Regions from separate parts of the Bradyrhizobium sp. AZCC 1693 genome, predicted to be linked through region 1. Evidence: predicted binding sites of a transcription regulator. Region 1 holds the regulator's gene; the other holds the start of a gene.

Evidence for each region. The regulator LexA, encoded in region 1, represses DNA repair genes until DNA is damaged. The targets are predictions, from matches to a motif close to TGTTCNNNNTGTGTTCNG.
Region 2: a site for LexA is predicted at 1,603-1,620, ahead of V1293_RS18090 (DUF3072 domain-containing protein). Genes of this name have one in related genera too.

The regions. Positions count from the first base shown of each region.
Region 1 covers NZ_JAZHSD010000001.1:1,330,347-1,333,671, reverse strand. The annotation lists gene V1293_RS06630 (ComEC/Rec2 family competence protein) at 1-342, shown strand, start outside; gene V1293_RS06625 (hypothetical protein) at 350-529, opposite strand; gene V1293_RS06620 (hypothetical protein) at 672-1,088, opposite strand; gene lexA (transcriptional repressor LexA) at 1,315-2,016, opposite strand; gene V1293_RS06610 (molybdopterin molybdotransferase MoeA) at 2,229-3,325, opposite strand, start outside.
Region 2 covers NZ_JAZHSD010000001.1:3,799,012-3,802,336, reverse strand. The annotation lists gene V1293_RS18100 (extracellular catalytic domain type 1 short-chain-length polyhydroxyalkanoate depolymerase) at 1-849, opposite strand, end outside; gene V1293_RS18095 (CopG family transcriptional regulator) at 855-1,274, opposite strand; gene V1293_RS18090 (DUF3072 domain-containing protein) at 1,373-1,552, opposite strand; gene V1293_RS18085 (hypothetical protein) at 1,796-2,059, shown strand; gene V1293_RS18080 (hypothetical protein) at 2,207-2,434, shown strand; gene V1293_RS18075 (hypothetical protein) at 2,560-3,325, shown strand, end outside.

The DNA.
Region 1 (3,325 bases):
CAATCCGCTGGCGGCCTGGTCGCGCAGGCGCTCAGGCCCGAGGCGCTGTCGGACGATTGCGAGCGCGCGGCGCTCATTGTGACGCTACGGCAGGCACCCGCGTCATGCGCGGCTTCGGTCATCGATGCCGACCGGCTGCGGCGGCAGGGCGCAATGGCGTTGCAACGCAGCCGAGAGGGGTTTGTCGTCGAAGCGGCCAAACCGAGGGGCATTGACCGTCCGTGGTCGCCGGCCGCAGCCGAGGAGCGCGAGGCAGACGCCACCGTTCTTGCGCCGCGTGTTGTGCCGCCTCGCGCGGTCGACGCCACGCCGGCCGAGGCAGACCTTCAGGCGGAGGAGTAGACGACCTTCAGTGCTCGTCGACCGAGGGACTTGAGCGACTGGCTGGTATTTCGAACGCGCCGAGGTGGAATTCCTCCGGCGCGTCGGGAGACGACGGGAGGTTGACCAGCGTGAACGACGCCTCGGGGAATTGCTGCCAGATCGCGAGATCTTCAGCCGTGATGGTGAGCCAGCCGTACCGGAACATGTACCGTCCGGGCTCCGTGACGCGTCCGGCTCTTTGCCATGTGACTTTGTTGACCACCGACCGCCCCGGTGCCGAGTTTCTCAAAAAACCATATCACCGCGATCCGCCGGCCTGAACCGGCGGATCGCATGTGGATCGTATTCTATCCGGTCACGATGGATTCGGCCGGTGGCGCTTCCGTCACCTTCGGCGCACGTTCGCCCTCGGTTACCGGCAATTGCAGCACGGTTGCGCGCTGGCCTTCGCAAAGCTGCGTCACCAGCACATGGCTTCCGTCCGGAAATTCGATCGCGTCATGATGACGGTCGGATACTTCCGGTTCGATCTGGTTGAACTTGCCGACCCGCCAGTCGGTGGTCCGCGTCCAGATCCACCGGTTGTCGTATTTGACGTCTTCGGCGAACGCCAGTTCGGTGCCGGGAAGCATGCAGACCGCTACTGCGGGCTCGCGTTCCGACGCGAAGCCGCGGGTGGACGTACCGCGGAATGTCGTGGTGATCAGCGTCTCGCCGACCTTGGCAGGCCGCGTCGCCACAGCGTGCAGGCTATAGTCACACATCGGATGGCTCCCTCGTTTGAGATAGCGCCCCGTGTCTGGAAGGAGGCACAGGCCTCTATCAGAGCTGACTTGGCGCAGAGCGTTTTCTTGCTTCTGGGCATTTCTGCGACCGGCGCGCTGCGTCTAAATCACAAACGCGCTAACACAGTTTGGTTCCCGGCATGCCGCAAAAAACCCCGGCCGAAGGCCGGGGCTGTTGTCGCGGTCGTGTCTGCAACCCGACGGTTCAATATTTTCGGTACAGCCCGATCAGCTTGCCCTGAATCCGGACCCGGTTCGGCGGCAGGATGCGCACTTCATAGGCGGTGTTGGCGGGCTCCAGCGCAATCGAGGCGCCGCGGCGGCGGAAGCGCTTCAGGGTGGCTTCCTCCTCGTCGATCAGCGCCACCACGATGTCGCCGGTGTCGGCGGTCTCGTTGCGCTGGATCAGCGCCATGTCGCCGTCGAGAATGCCGGCATCCACCATGGAATCGCCGCGCACTTCGAGCGCGTAATGCTCGCCGGAGCCGAGCATATCGGGCGGCACGCTGATGGTGTGGCTGCGGGTCTGCAGCGCCTCGATCGGCGTACCGGCGGCGATCCGGCCCATCACGGGCACGGCGACCGGGCGGTTGCCGTCGTCCTCGGTGGCCGGCGCGCTCACCGTGCGCTTGCCGAGCGTGCCTTCGATGACGCTCGGCGTGAAGCCGCGGCGGCCGTTGCCGGCGGCAGCCAGCTCCGGCAGCTTGATGACTTCGATGGCGCGGGCGCGGTTGGGCAGGCGGCGGATGAAGCCGCGCTCCTCCAGTGCCGTAATGAGACGGTGGATTCCGGATTTCGAGCGCAGGTCGAGCGCGTCCTTCATCTCGTCGAAGGAGGGCGGTACGCCGGCTTCCTTCAACCGTTCATTGATGAAACGCAGAAGTTCATACTGTTTGCGCGTAAGCATCGCGAGCAATCCCCCGGTTGGCGTCGTCTTTCGGTCCCGAATCTCCAGGGTCCATCGCGGGAGTCGTCAAAACTCCCAACCATGGACACTAGCAGTCGAAACAAATCATGAACGGACACTATATGTTCGATATGTGTTCCGCAACCACTTAATTTCAAGTGAACGCATTGCGGCTTCGGCTGAAGACACCCTTAAACGTGCCGTTCAGGGCGTCATTCCGGCAGCCGGAGCAGCTCGCAACGCGAACCCTTTGCCGCAGCCGGCGCGAACGGCGGACGTATCACAAGTGCCCGTGCCGCAGCGAGATTCCCCAATAGCGATGAGTCCTGGTGGTTCACCGGAACCGCGATCAGGGTGCCGTCTTCGCGCGCTTCTAGGCGGGCCCGAAGATAGTCCTCGCGCTGGTCGTTGGCGGCGAGATCGCGCCCCAGTTCGGCGCCTTCGCGCGGATGATGGACGGTGTCGCGGCCCGATAATGCACGAATCAACGGCACCAGAAACAGGAAGCCGCAGACATAGGAGGAGACGGGATTGCCGGGCAGGCCGATCACCCGCATTGCACCCAGCCTGCCATGCATCATCGGCTTGCCCGGCCGCATCGCTATGCGCCAGAACGCCATCGCCGTGCCCTCGGCCTCCAGCGACCGCTTGACCAGGTCATGGTCGCCGACCGAGGCCCCGCCCATGGTGATCAGGATATCTGCTTCAAGCTCGCGGGCGCGGCGGATGCCTTGCGCGGTGGCGGCGACCGTGTCGGCGGCGATCCCGAGATCGAGGACCTCGGCGCCCTCGGCGCGCGCCAGCGCACGGATTCCGTAGCCGTTCGAATAGACGATCTGGCCCGGGCCCGGGGTCGACCCCGGCATCACCAGCTCGTCGCCGGTCGCAAGCACGGCGACCTTTGGGCGGCGGTGCACCGCTAGCTCCGGATAGTTCATGCCGGCGGCGAGCGACAAATCGCGGTCGGCGAGCCGGCGCCCTCGCTTGAGCAAGACGTCGCCTTCACTGAAATCGACGCCGGCGGGCCGGATATGCCGGCCAGAAACGGCGGCGTCCGTGATGGTGATATGATCGCCGTCGACGCCGGTGTCTTCCTGGATGATGACGGCATCGGCGCCATCAGGGATCACGCCGCCGGTGAAGATCCGCACCGCTTCGCCTCGGCCGACCTTGCGCTCGAACGGGCGGCCGGCCGCGACCTCGCCGATCACCTTCAGCCGCGCGCTGAGGTCGGCGGCATCCGCCGCGCGCACCGCATAGCCGTCCATCGCCGACATCGCCTGCGGCGGTTGCGTCCGCCGTGCCGCGA
Region 2 (3,325 bases), 2.5 Mb from region 1:
GGGATCGGACCCGCCTTGTCGCATCGCGACAAGCGCAGAGGGAAGGTCCGTGGCAACCCCGCACGCAAGGCCAGAATGTATACCGATTGCCGCGTACAGATCGTTGTATGTTGCTCCCATGATAGAAGCGGCGGCCGCTCCGGCCGACAGCCCGCCAACGTAAATGCGCTTTCGATCAACCAAATAGTCATCCATGATTTGGCGCGTGATGCCCGCGATAAGCGAGGGTTCACCTCTGCCTCGCTGCTGGTCGGCTGTGCGAAACCAGTTCCAGCATTTCGCCTGGTTTGCCTGGCTGGGCTGAGCAGGATAGACCACGAAGCAATTTTGTTCCTCCGCGAGAAAGTTCATCCTCGTGCCGGCGGCGAAATCATCCGGCGACTGAGTACAGCCGTGAAGCATGACGACCAAGGGAAGCGGTCGCTCTTGATAGCGGCTCGGGATGAAGAGCCTGTAGGCACGGCTTCCCGCGGGACTGTTGTACGTCCTTTCAATGAAACGGGCGCCCTCCGGCACGATGTCCGGTGTGGAGAGCGGGGCGCGCTTCATCACACCTCGCAGTCCGATTTCAGAGCGCGCCTTCTTGCGATCCAGCAACGCCCCGAGCATGCGCGATGGTGCGGAGGTGGTTGGCGTTGATTGCGGATGACTATCCGTCTCCTCAATAACATTGGCCTTCGCGTCAATGATTAGCGGTTCGCGTCCTGCAAGAGCGATGCGACCGCCGGTACGCGATGGCGCGTCTGCACTCTCGCCGCGAAGCATGCGCTGAAGGAGCGCGGTGGCCTCAACGAGTTGGCCTGCGCGCGTGAGGCGTGTCGCCTCCCGAATTATGTTTTGGTTCAGCATCGCCTTCACCGTGTCCTGTCGGCGAGGGCGGCCTTCACCGCCGGACTGGCATGCAATGCGCCCAGCACGGAGACTGAGGCAATGGTGGCGCGAGCAAGCTCAGGCGTGACGTCTTGGGCGATGCTGGCAAGGCCCAGAACATTGATGTGCAGCATCTCACCGGCTCGCCGCACGGCTTCGAGATCCTCGCGGCTGTAGTTTCGCAGTCCGAGGTCCAGACTTTTGCGGGCCGTTGACTGCTTGACGACGTCGGCATGACGTTCGAGTTGGTTCCGGATCGCCGTGCGGATGAAATCGGTACGGTTCGAGTAGAACCCTTCCTGAACCATTAGATCGACGTGACCAAGGTCCACATAACCCAGATTGATCGTGATTTTCTCTGTTTCAGGCGGCTTGGACCGAAGTTCCCGGACATTAGTTTCCATAGTTGCATCCTCCATATACCATCTGCATGGATGGTATATGGATGTCCCCGATATGCTTTCAAGGGCTTGCTTGCCTTGTTGAAGCAACAACCGACCGTTCAAAACGAATTCGCCAACTCGATCTCCGCCTTCAGCGCCGCGATCCGCCGCTCGGCTTCCCTTGCCGTCAAATCCTTCTCGAACAGTTTCGGCTGATACGCCTCGGCGCTGAGGGTGCGGAGCGTCGCCAGTTGGCACGGCGTCATCGGCGCATCGACCTGGTCGGGGAGGCGGGTCATCGGGGGCTCCAAAGAATCTTTGCTTGGGAGCCGACTCTTAACTTGAAATTTGTTCTTTATTTGTTCTTATAGGGTTCAACCCTGACGAGGTGGCCCATGGACAACAAATTGAACGAAATTCGCAGAAAAATCAGGTTCTTGCGGGCGGAGATGCTGAGCTCGGAGGATAATATCCGCAAACGGGTCAACCGGGATGAGGACTGCTCGGAGGCCGCGGTTCACCTGATGTCCATGCGGGTCGTCATGCTCGGCCTGATCGGCGAGCGGAACCGGCTCGGCGGCGAAGAGCGGCTGCTCAATGTCGACGAGCGGCTGAAGCTGGATGTCCGCGCGGCCGGCAGAAAATCCGCGAGCGGGGCGCCAGCGCGTTTTCCGGCGAAAGCCAGCCGCGGACCTGATCCGCGGTGGGGACCGGTTCGCGTCAAGCAAACGCGTCCAATCAAAAATCCAGAGCCCCGTTCCGATTCCATCGGAATGGAAAAGGCTCGAGGCCGCCGTGAGCGATGAGGTGATTCAAGCCCTGCGCCGGCGGATTGGCGAACTGGACCAGCTTGCGCGCCGGCTCGATCAATCCGGCCTCGACAACGCGCGGGCTCAGCTCCTGCTCTCGCGCAAGCGGGCGGAGCTGGAAGACTTCATCAACAGGGGCCAGCGATGTCAGCACCGCTCAGATGGTACGACCACAACGCGGATAACCCGCCATGGATAAAAGCCCTGGCGGAGGTTCGCATCCAGGCAACGCGGGAAGGCTGGTGCCACGCGCATGTGCAGGCGATCATCGTTGCGATCGACCAGTACGCCGAAGCGGCGCTGGGCAACCGGAGTTACTTTCTCAACAAGCCGTATGGGGTTGGTGGTGGCAGGAGCGATAACGTGCCGTGAGCAGGAAGGTTAGATTTCTCGGAGGAGTAGGAACGTTTGTGAGAACGGCCGCAATATCTAATTGTCCGAGGTGTTGAGGATCTGAATGAATTCTTCTAGGTTGTGGTTTAGCAGGGGAGGCTGGTATGTCCGAAGGCAAAAAGAAAGATTGCTTTGTCGTTGGGCCAATCGGAGACGAAACCAGTTCGGATCGCACTCACGCAGAGTGGGTTTTGGAAGGGATCATAACGCCAGCTTTGGAAGACGAGTTTGTTATATATCGGGCGGACAAACTCCCTCAGCCTGGCCTTATCGACACTCAGGTTATTACGCATCTTCTCAATGACGATTTAGTCATCGCGGACATCACTACGCTTAACGCAAATGCGTTCTATGAAATAGGCATTCGCCACATGGCGCAGAAGCCAATCATCCACATGCACAAGGTCGGACAGAAGATACCGTTTGATATCAGCGCGTATCGGTCAATCGAGTTTTCACTTGAACGCCCCATTGACCTCAAGAATGCAACTGCGCGGCTCAAGAGCGCAGTGGAGGCAGTACTCGCAGATGGATACAAGGTTGATAACCCGGTCACGCATGCAAGGGGAGTGGTGCATCTTCAAGAACAGGCTACCGACTCTCAACGAGTACTCTTGGACGAGATGGCAGGCATTAAGGAACGCTTGAACAAGATCGAAAACAACCCGTCGACCGCTTATGTCATCGTTGCGTCTGACCGTTCTGCGAAAACCCAGCCGTCGAAAACCAAACCTTGGGAAGATACCTCGGTTGCAGCGAAGTCTGCGCTAGCTAAACTTTTTGCGGCCTCGCATCCTGACTCATCTGATACCCTGGAGCTACGACTTGCCGAACTTGGGAAGGACAAGCTCAATGAAGAAAAAGAAGGCA